One region of the Nostoc sp. UHCC 0251 genome, then DNA from elsewhere that is predicted to be linked to it. Evidence: predicted binding sites of a transcription regulator. Region 1 holds the regulator's gene; the other holds the start of a gene.
The links. The regulator HrcA, encoded in region 1, represses chaperone genes, less so after heat shock. The targets are predictions, from matches to a motif close to TTAGCACTCNNGANTCNNGAGTGCTAA.
Positions count from the first base shown of each region.

Region 2: groES (co-chaperone GroES) is a predicted target of HrcA. The motif match lies at 2,537-2,563, and genes of this name have one in related genera.

Region 1 covers NZ_JAYGHD010000039.1:25,463-30,844, reverse strand. The annotation lists gene VB740_RS07635 (hypothetical protein) at 53-706, opposite strand; gene VB740_RS07630 (DUF2834 domain-containing protein) at 901-1,578, opposite strand; gene VB740_RS07625 (heat-inducible transcriptional repressor HrcA) at 1,692-2,864, opposite strand; gene VB740_RS07620 (rhodanese-like domain-containing protein) at 3,314-3,646, opposite strand; gene VB740_RS07615 (DUF3352 domain-containing protein) at 3,804-5,382, shown strand, end outside.
Region 2 covers NZ_JAYGHD010000005.1:37,661-43,042, forward strand. The annotation lists partial or broken gene VB740_RS01515 (hypothetical protein) at 53-387, opposite strand; gene groL (chaperonin GroEL) at 460-2,094, opposite strand; gene groES (co-chaperone GroES) at 2,204-2,515, opposite strand; gene VB740_RS01530 (response regulator transcription factor) at 3,415-4,092, shown strand; gene VB740_RS01535 (NIL domain-containing protein) at 4,164-4,472, opposite strand; gene VB740_RS01540 (pentapeptide repeat-containing protein) at 4,960-5,382, shown strand, end outside.

The DNA of each region.
Region 1 (5,382 bases):
GCATTGAACGTCGGTGATAAATAGAAGAGATTTATTACCGATTAGGTATCAACTATTCGTGAAGAATCGTTGATGGTAGGGGCGGGCGCAAGCAAAGATAAACAAGTGGGCCGAGTAGCGGGACAAAGGCTACTGTCCAAAACACCTGAGGATTATTCCAGTGGTGACGAGCGATATCATCGCCAAGGATTGTGGGGAATAAAAGACAGAAAAGGCAAAATGCCAAGCTCATGCCATTAATAAAGCGATCGCTTTGAAACTGCTGCACAAAATCTCCCCAATCACCTAAGGCAAAGGCATAGGCAAGCAAGCCAACAGTGCTTACACTCAAAACAATCCCAAAAAAACGAGAATCTAGCAGCCGTAAAAAAGTATCCTTTTGTCCAGAAAATTCTTGATTTGGTTCACGAAAAGCCAAATATGGTAACAGACCAAGCACTCCTGATCCTACTGATGCCAAGGCAAAAGGCCAAAAAGGAACCCGTTGCATTCTGCCATCAATGAACAACAAACCACTGTAAATTAGTAGCCAGATGCCCACCAAAGAAAACAAGGAAAGGATAATCGGATTTATCGCAAGCCACTGAAGAGTAAATATATTTTTCAGCAGCATGAGGGTTTGCTGTAAATGCAGGGGCGGTGCTAACAGTAAAATATAAGCGATAAATCCAACCCATAGTAACCACAATGCAACTTTTCTATTCATCATCTTTAGATAGTGTGCATTTAACATAATTACTAATTTATAATTCGTATTTTTTGCCTCTAAATCCCCCTTTTTGTAGAACGCTGCCCTGAGTTTGCTTAAAAATAGTGGTAAATCTATACGTGATTTTTGTTTCAATTGAGGATTTAGACCCCAACTGAAACTGTCTTTGAAATTACGAATTAAAAATTGCTTTAATTTGCAGCTGGCTGCTGACTCGGTATTGCTTCTACAACAACTTCTGTTAGAGGTGGACGCACACACAAATAAATCAATGGCCCGAATAGCGGTATCAACGCTATTAACCAGAACATCTGTGGATTTTTCCAACCACGACGCGCCATATCATCTCCTAGCAAAGCTGGAAATAATAGGCAAAGTAGACAGAAATCTAAACTCATCACATTGATGAAGCGGTTAGTTTGCCACTGTTGCACAAAATTACCCCAATCTCCTCCTGTTAAACCATAGGCAACTAGAATAATCGTGGCTACCGTCAATATAACCCCGGTCACACGAGAATCTAGCAGCTTAAGCAAGGCATTATTTTCACCGACAAACTTATTATTTGGTTCTCTAAGGGCTAAATAGGGTAACAAGGCAAATGCCCCAACTCCGAAAGAGGCAGTAGCAAATAGCCAAGCAGGTATTTTTTGCCCTCTACCATCAATAAACACTACTGTGCTGTAGATGAGAGGCCAGATGCCCATGAGGTTGAATAGTGCTATGACTAATGGGTTAACGCCTTGCCACTGTCCAGTAGAAAGGTTTTTAATTAACTCGAATGTACCAGGTTGCTCAGGAGGAGCGAGGAAAAAAGCATAGGTAGTGAATCCCAACCACAGCAAGCCAAAGGCAGTTTTTCTAACCATGAAAAAGTTCAAAAGTATTGATTATTGATTTTGCCACTATAAATTAGACTTATCTACCTGCTATGGTATTGTTCATTTGCCTAGATTCGTAGCAGCTTGTCCCTAAACATCACTTAAGGATTGAAATAACTGAAAGCTTCTGAGAGGTAATCAGCAGTAGATGCTACGACCGCGATCGCACTTTCATAATCTAGACGCGTTGGCCCCAAAACTCCCACACTTCCTACTGGTATTGACCCCCGGCGATAGGTGGAAGAAATCAAGGTGCAGGTGCGTATTGGTTCTAGAAGATTTTCTGCGCCAATGCGAACCGTTACCTTTGACTTACCCACATCCTCAAGCTCTGGTTCCTCAAATATTAATCGCCATAGTTGATCTTGTTCTTCTTCCAGCAGGTGGATAATTGTTTGTACTTGCTGTAACTGGGAAAATTCTGGCTGGCGCAAAACTTCTGATACACCCCGAACCATAATTTGGGTTGTAGTCGGCGCATGAGTGCGACGAGTCAATTCGGCAACTGAATTTTTTAAGAATTCTCCGTAGCGTTGGAATTCCTGATCTAGTTCGCTCCAGTTGAGCTTGGCTAATTCCAACAGACTTCGGCCTCGCAAGTGGGTATTCAAAAAGTTTGAAACAATTTGTAACTCGCGATCGATTACCTCTGAATCTCGTTGTGTTTCTTCTGGTATTGGCGACAAATCCATTAACTTGGAATGTGTCTCATAACTATCGGTAACAACAATTAACATGATCCGCCCCTCTTCAATTTGCACTAATTGCAGATGTCGCAATAGCGCTGTAGAAGTTTGCGGCATGGTAATCAAGCTAATGCAACCACTTAAGGTTGCTAAAATTTGTGCTGCTCCTTGCAGTAGGGTTTCTAAACTCCAATCTTCCCACTGGAGACGCTTTTGCAATGCCGCCTCTACTTCTCGTCCTAGAGTTTCCGTACCACTTCCCTGCGGGACGCTGCGCGAACGTGGAAGCAAGCTACGCGTAGCGTCTGTCTGCGACACGCTGCGCGAACGCAGAGAAGGTGTAATTAGCTGGTCAACATAAATGCGATAGCCTGAATCTGAGGGTACACGTCCAGCAGAAGCGTGTGGTTGGTAGAGTAACCCGGACTTTTCTAAAACGCCCATCACATTGCGAATTGTTGCTGAACTTACACCCAGGTCGTACTCCTCGACCAAAGCCTTTGAACCAACAGGCTCTGCTGTAGCAATGTAGTGACGTACAGTTGCCCAAAGTATATGCTGTTGTCGATTTGTTAACTGGACTTCCATAGGGTATGTTTTGCTAGAGGCAAATTTTAATCAAAGTCTGAAAAATTTCTGGATTTGATTGAAAATAATGAATATTAATAATTTATTAAGATAACAAATTATACAACTATATTGTGATAATTAATTTTAAGGATCATATACACCACTGTTTAAAAGTGCGCTTTAAATAGAATCTAGGCTTTTGCAGCCAAAGCTGAGAGTTTGAATTTACAACATCCTTTTCCGAGTTATTTTTGCATAATTCTACACTTAGAAAAGTATTGTTGTATACGTATTTCTGCGGTGATCGCAGCTAAAATTAGGGTCGAAAAGCTTCGCAAATATTTTTGCTAGTGGAGAAAGTCGCAAGCTTTCCTGGCAAGCCCCTAAATTTATATGTTGCTATTTTCAGCATAGCAAAAGCAAGATGGAAGAATAACTTCCATCTGAGTAATGCACTTAAACACAAGCTAATACTGGGGAATTGAATGGTCTACTAAGACGGAATAAGCATCAATACCACCCGAAATATTTTGCACATTTGTAAAACCTTGAGCAATTAACCACTGGCACATCTGGGCAGAGCGGATACCGTGGTGGCATAGTACAAGGGTTTCAGCTTGGGGATTGAAGAGGGTAGGAACTTGATCTCCCCATTCGGTAAATTGACTCAAGGGTAGGTTGACAAAGCCCTCAATGCTAGCAATTTCTAATTCTTGTGGTTCGCGTACATCTACTAGCTGAATACTTGCATCGCCAGAAGAAAGACGTTGTGCCAGTTCTTGTACACTAATCTGGTTCATGGGTTGACTAAAAGAATTCCCGATAAACAGTCCTAATCCTATTTATGGTGACAGAAAATCTCTGCCTTTGCATGAGTATCCATTCTCAAGAAGGCTGATAGATTCTGGTAGGCTTTCTGCTTAAATGGCTGTAAACCGTCTTTTTGAAAGGTTTAATGTGAATAGGCAACGCTCATTTATTGGTTTTATCGTAGCTGGTGCGATCGCACTGCTAGTAATTGCGATCGCTAGTTTTTACTGGTTTTTCGCCAAAAATCCGGCTAACCTCATTGCTTCTAGCTCCCAGCCTAATGCAGCCATATTCGTGTCTAAACTTTCCCCTGTAATGGTTTCATTACTGGCGAATCCTGACCGTTTGCAGGCATTGGAGCGTGAAGGAGAACTATCTAAACTCAAAACCAGTTTATTCGCCAAGAGTGGCATAGATTACAAAGAAGACGTTCAACCCTGGTTAGGGGACGAAATTACCTTAGCTATCACCACCTTAGATATTGATCGCGACCGAGAAAACGGACAGCAGCCAGGGTATCTGTTGGCACTAGCAACCAAGCAACCGGATAAAAGCCGCGAGTTTGTCGAGTTGTTGTTTTCCAAACGGGCGTTAGGTGGGGCAAACTTAGCTGTTGAACAATACAAAGGCGTAAAGCTAATTTCTGACAATTCTCAACCAGAGCAGGACTTGCTTGCAGGTGCTGTGGTTGGTGAAGGCTTTGTGTTGTTTGCCAACGATCCCAAAGTGTTGCGAGACGCCATCAATAACGTCCAAGCGCCCGATCTAAATTTGACTAGCTCCCCTAAATACCAAAAAGCGACAAAACAACTCCCTAAAGGGGGATTAGCTGTAGCTTTCTTGAATCTTCCCATCGTAGCAAAATGGCAAGGTTTAGAATTGCCAGAGCAAACCTATGACAGCGAAATTATTTCCCTGACGTTGAACCCCAAAGGTTTGCTAGCAGAAACCAGCTTTCTAACTTCATCGGAAATTGTTTCCCCATCTTCACCACTATCTAAACCTGTAGGAGCATTACAGTATGTTCCAGCATCGGCAGGTTTGGCCATTTCTGGCTCAAATTTGAGTAATTTGGGTAACAGTGATTTAGCCAAACTCTGGAGACAAGCAACAGCGACTATATATGGTGCTGAGGAAGATGTAGTTTCTCGATTAGCAAAACCTTTGGTGGATGTTCAAAAACGCTGGGGCATAAACTTAGCAGAGGATATTTTTAGCTGGGTACAGGGAGAATATGCCATAGCATTGTTACCTCAAGAGCAAGCAAATCCCCGTTGGATTTTTATAGTAGAAAAATCTGAGAGTGTAGAAAAAGGTGTTGCTCGATTAAATGCGATCGCTTCATCTAATGGACTAACCATTAGTCCCCTCACCATAGAAAATCAAAAAGTTTCCGCTTGGACAGAGTTAACCACAGCTAGTAAGAAAAACAGTGAGAAAGACGGAGTATCATTCAACATTGAAACAAAAGTGCAGGGAGCGTATACAACCTTAGGAAACTACGAAATTTTCACCTCTGACCTTGAGACAATGGATGAAGTTATCACAGCTAAGGATAATTCCTTAATTGAAAATACCAATTTCCAAGATAGTATCGCTGCGATTCACCAACCAAATCAAGGTTATATATATCTTGATTGGACAAAAAGCCAGAATTTGTTGGAGCGCCAAGTACCGATTCTCAAACTAGTGGAAGTTTTAGGAAAACCGTTTTTTGATAATCTGC
Region 2 (5,382 bases), on a different contig from region 1:
AATGCGATTACCAGAATAACAATTCTGACTTTCCACATCCCGTGAAAAGTCAGATCAATTTAAACGCTTCTTTTTGAACGATATCTTGATAAATTACAGACTCTTTCATAATATCTTCCCGTAAAAATTGCCGAACCGCAAACCCGCCAGAATTTCTACACAACCCGCAATATTTTGTCGCTCCTCCCTATCTGGAATTGTAGCGACTTGTTCAGCCACTTGTGCCAGTAAAGTTTGTGGCGAGTCAGTTCGTGTCAAACTTGCTAAAGGTAACAGCGCCGGATTAGCTAAAAATAGTGTTGAATCTTGCTCCCAAAAACGAACAACCTGATATTGGTGAATCGTCGTGTTATCCCGATATTCTTCTTCAGTAAAAGCCATTTTATTACTGACACAAAAAAACAGCCGCCTCCATTCATTCGGAAGCAGCTGTTTTACAAGTTATGGAACTACAAAGTATTAGTAATCGAAGTCGCCGCCACCAGCACCAGCGCCAGCAGGAGCACTATCTTTAGGCTCAGGCTTGTCAACTATAATACATTCGGTTGTCAACACCATACCAGCGATGGAAGCAGCGTTTTGCAGAGCAGAACGAGTCACTTTCGCAGGATCAACAATACCAGCAGCTAACAAATCGACGAATTCGTTTGTCGCAGCGTTGTAGCCAACGTTGAAGTCTTTCTCTTTCACGCGTTCAGCGATCACAGCACCATTCTGACCGGCGTTTTCAGCAATCCGCTTCAGAGGGGCAGGTAAGGCGCGAACGACAATCAAAGCACCAATCAACTCTTCATCTTTAAGATTGCTCTTTGCCCAAACTTCCAATTCAGGAGCAAGGTGAGCCAGAGTTGTACCACCGCCAGGAACAATGCCTTCTTCCACAGCAGCTTTGGTGGCGTTGATAGCGTCTTCTAGGCGCAACTTCTTGTCTTTCATTTCGGTTTCGGTCGCTGCACCCACTTTCACTACAGCGACACCACCAGAGAGTTTAGCAAGACGCTCTTGTAATTTCTCTTTGTCGTAAGAAGATTCGGTTTCATCGATTTGACGACGAATCTGTTCTACACGAGCCTTAACAGCAGCCTCGTTACCTTCGGCAACAATTGTGGTGCTGTCCTTGGTGATGGTGATTCGGCGAGCTTTACCCAGGCTATCCAGCTTGGTGTTATCTAGCTTCAGACCAGCATCTTCGGTGATTAGTTGACCACCAGTTAAAACAGCGATGTCTTCTAGTAGTGCTTTGCGGCGATCGCCAAAGCCAGGAGCCTTAACAGCAGCTACGTTGAGTACACCGCGCAAACGGTTTACAACCAAAGTTGCCAAAGCTTCTTTTTCAATATCTTCGGCGATAATCACCAAAGGACGACCAGCACGAGCTACTTGCTCTAACACTGGTACAAGGTCTTGTACCAAAGCGATTTTCTTATCCGTCAGCAGTATGAAAGGCTCATCAAAAACCGCTTCCATCCGCTCAGGGTCGGTAGCAAAATAAGGAGAGATGTAGCCTTTATCAAAGCGCATCCCTTCAGTGATTTCCAACTCGGTGAACATAGATTTCCCTTCTTCTAGGGAAATTACGCCTTCCTTGCCCACCTTGTCCATTGCTTGGGCAATCATCTGACCAACTTCTTCGTCATTACCAGCCGAGATCGCACCAACTTGGGCAATGGCTTTGGAATCTTCCACTGGACGGGCGTGTTCTTTGATTTTGTCTACCAAAAAGGCAGTAGCTTTGTCAATACCACGCTTCAGGGAAATTGCGTTAGCACCAGCTGCAACGTTCCGCAAGCCTTCTTTGACGATCGCATGAGCTAAAACGGTAGCAGTGGTTGTACCATCGCCCGCAGCATCATTGGTCTTAGAAGCAGCTTGACGAATCAGAGCTACACCAGTGTTTTCAATGTGGTCTTCTAATTCGATTTCTTTGGCGATCGTTACACCATCATTAACAATTTGTGGTGCGCCAAATTTCTTTTCTAGGACTACGTTACGACCTTTGGGGCCAAGGGTAACAGCTACAGCCTCAGCCAGGATGTCAATGCCTCGTTCCAAGGCGCGACGGGCGTTTTCGTTGTAGATAATGCGCTTTGCCATAGGTGTCTAAATTCCGGGAGTAAGTCAATATTTTTGTTGAATTAGGCATTGGGTATTGGGCATTGGGCATCGGGAAAACTCTTTCCTATTCCCCATTCCCCACTCCCCACTAGATAACGACTGCTAAAATATCTTTTTCAGAAAGCAGTACATATTCTTCGGTGCCGAGTTTGATGTCAGTGCCGGCGTACTTCGAGTACAGCACCTTATCGCCGACTTTGATTTCCAATTCTTGACGGTTTCCGTCGTCATTACGCTTGCCAGGGCCAAGTGCCACTACTTCCCCTACTTGGGGCTTTTCCTTAGCGGTATCGGGCAAATACAGACCACCTGCGGTCTTTTCCTCAGAGGCGTTCACTTTTACGAAAACGCGATCGCCTAAAGGTTTAACTGTAGAAACGCTTAGAGATAAAGCTGCCATATTATTTCTTTCCTTTAGAGATTAGCACTCTCAACTCCTGAGTGCTAATCTACCGAAAATTAGCGTCCAATGGCAAGAATTCTTTGAGTACGGGTTCCCGAACTAAAGGCTCAAAGATATACTTAAGTATAAATGCTTAATTATTTATACCTTTCGGGTTTTGTTCCGTAAGTTACGAAGAGAGTAGGGAGCGGAGAGTTAGGAATTGGCGCTGACCAGACAATTGCTAGCTGCTGCTCAAAACGAGCTAGTCTGGAATCCTGGGAATACTTAAAAAGCGACTTAAAGAGTTAAAATTTGATGAGCCGCAACAGAGTCATCCCATTTGCGTCCATAGAACTAAAAGCCAACTGCTTGCGCGTTTGTTGTTCTAGACTCATAATGGTGGTTTACACTGATGGTGTCTGATATCGCCAAGCAAGCCTGGAAGTTATTGAGCGGATCATCCAAGAACTCTTAATAAGCAATAAGGTGTAATCAGGCAATAAGGTGGTAGAAGAATATGCATTTTTAACCCATCCTTTGCCAGAAACTTCCCTAGTTTCTTGTGAACACCTCATAGAGGCTTAATAACCGAAGGATATGGTACAGCAGTAAGCTTTAAGAAAGTGCGGGTTGGTTTTGAGGTAGGGTCATCTTTAAGCCAATACTTACTTGTAAGTCAGAAGGATTATTATTTAATCAGTGTTTTTTCGCCTGCCACTTTCAATGCGATATATAATAGCGCATTATAGATACTACTGCTATACGTATCCTTGCTGGACTTTTGCTATCGAGCTACTAGTCTCTTGAAAGTGCTCGGCATTTTTGAGGTTTCGAGACAGCAAAGGCAAGTTAAGTAGGAAAAAGGACAACATCTCGAAATAACCCACGATAGAGGATAAATATTCAAGACTTTGATGGACCGAAGCGCGACAAGTGCCACTGCTATGAAAGAGCCCAGCATGAAAGATCACAAACGACTTCTATTGATTGATGATGACCCTAACCTCATCTTGCTGGTGAAGGATTACTTAGAATTCCGGGGATACGAAGTCATCACCGCCGAAAATGGACGTGAAGCTCTGGAAATTTTAGAGCAAGATGTTCCAGACATGATTATCTGCGACGTGATGATGCCGGAAATGGACGGATATACTTTTGTAGAACAAGTCCGGCAAAACGAACGCACCAGTTGGATTCCGGTTCTTTTCCTTTCAGCTAAGGGACAAAGTGCAGACCGAGTTAAGGGTCTGAATAAAGGTGCTGATGTTTATATGGTCAAACCTTTTGAACCAGAAGAACTCGTAGCGCAAGTTGAATCCTCGCTGAAACAAACTATCCGTTGGAAAGAACACCAAGCTAAAGGAGGCGAAAACGGTTCCCGCATCCAGGTTCCCTTCGATGTGCAATTAACCCCAACCGAACTGAAAGTAGTCCAGTTTGTCGCTAGGGGTTTAGCTAACCGGGAAATTGCTGAAGAACTAAATGTTAGTCAGCGCACGGTTGAAAGCCATGTGTCCAACATGTTGGGCAAAACCAATCTCCATAACCGCACTGAACTAGCGCGGTGGGCTATTGAAAATCAAATGGCATAACCGATTTTAGATTTTAGATTTTGGGTTTTGGATTGATAATCTAAAATCCAAAATCCGAAATTTAAAATTGATTACCAACCATCTTCTTCAGGGCTGGATTGGTGCAAAACTTCTAAATCTAGTTCATCTAGGTAAGTTAGGGCGCTTTCAATCTGAGAAACAGTACCTCGCAGTTCCAGATCGAAGCAGCTATATTGTGGCACGTTTGCGCTTACCTGAGCATCAGCAATAATGACTATGACCCCATAGTGAGAAACCAGTCGTGAAATGACTGGTTCCTCATACAAGTCTTTAGGAATGCGAACTTGGATGCGAGTTTGGGTGCGTCTATTATCTAAAATATCAGTATTAGATTTTACTTGTTTATTTGGAATTGCCATTCTAGCTTCCTACTCGACTTCTGGGATGGGGGTTTTACTATGCACAATTCTTTTAACACTAGCGTCACTTATCCCACGTAGGCAAGTAAGAAAGTATTTACCTTTGCAAACCATTAAACTAGATGTAGTAAATGTGAAGAATTGCTCATAATTCAGTAGTTATGAGGTTAATTGTTATTCTATAAGGGCTTCGAGCAAATTGAATATAGCGAATCTGTAGGGTTACAACAATTGTTGTAACCCTAATTTATTGTGTATGAGATTTAATACTGAACTGATAACTGCTATATATGTTACTTTGTCAAAGTTTTAGGGAACTGTATTAATAGAACCTTAAGTGAATCTAGTTCAGCCGTAAAAAAATATTTGGAAGTAAGCCAAGGAGTTGAGCAGCAAGAACAGGAGCGGCATAGACAAGAATTACTTAGTAATTAGGTAGTGTTTATGTTTAAAACAAGCTGTTTATGTGATTGTGTTATAAAACAAAATGCTAAAGAAACTACAACGATTGTCGCAACTTATTCCGCGACAATCTATTCCAGTAGAATTAATTCAGGCTAAAGCTTATGAAATATGGGCAACTCGTGAACGCAAAGGAGAAAGCGGTAATCCTGAAGATGATTGGTCTAAAGCAATAGAATTTGTAAATAAACACTGGTGGTCTATCCCCTTATGGAAAATAGACAAGCGATATAGAAAATTAAAAGTCTCTACTACAAATTCAATAAAAAATGCCATATCCTTTAAAGCTTTAAGTCAAGCAGTAAACGCTTCAGTGCTGATTGGTGCGATTACATTTATTGCTGGTGAACAACAACGCCGTGATTTACAAGTTTATCAAGCATGGCAAGTTATTAGTGCAGCAAGTGGACAGGCTGGTAGTGGTGGAAGAGTACGGGCATTAGAGTTT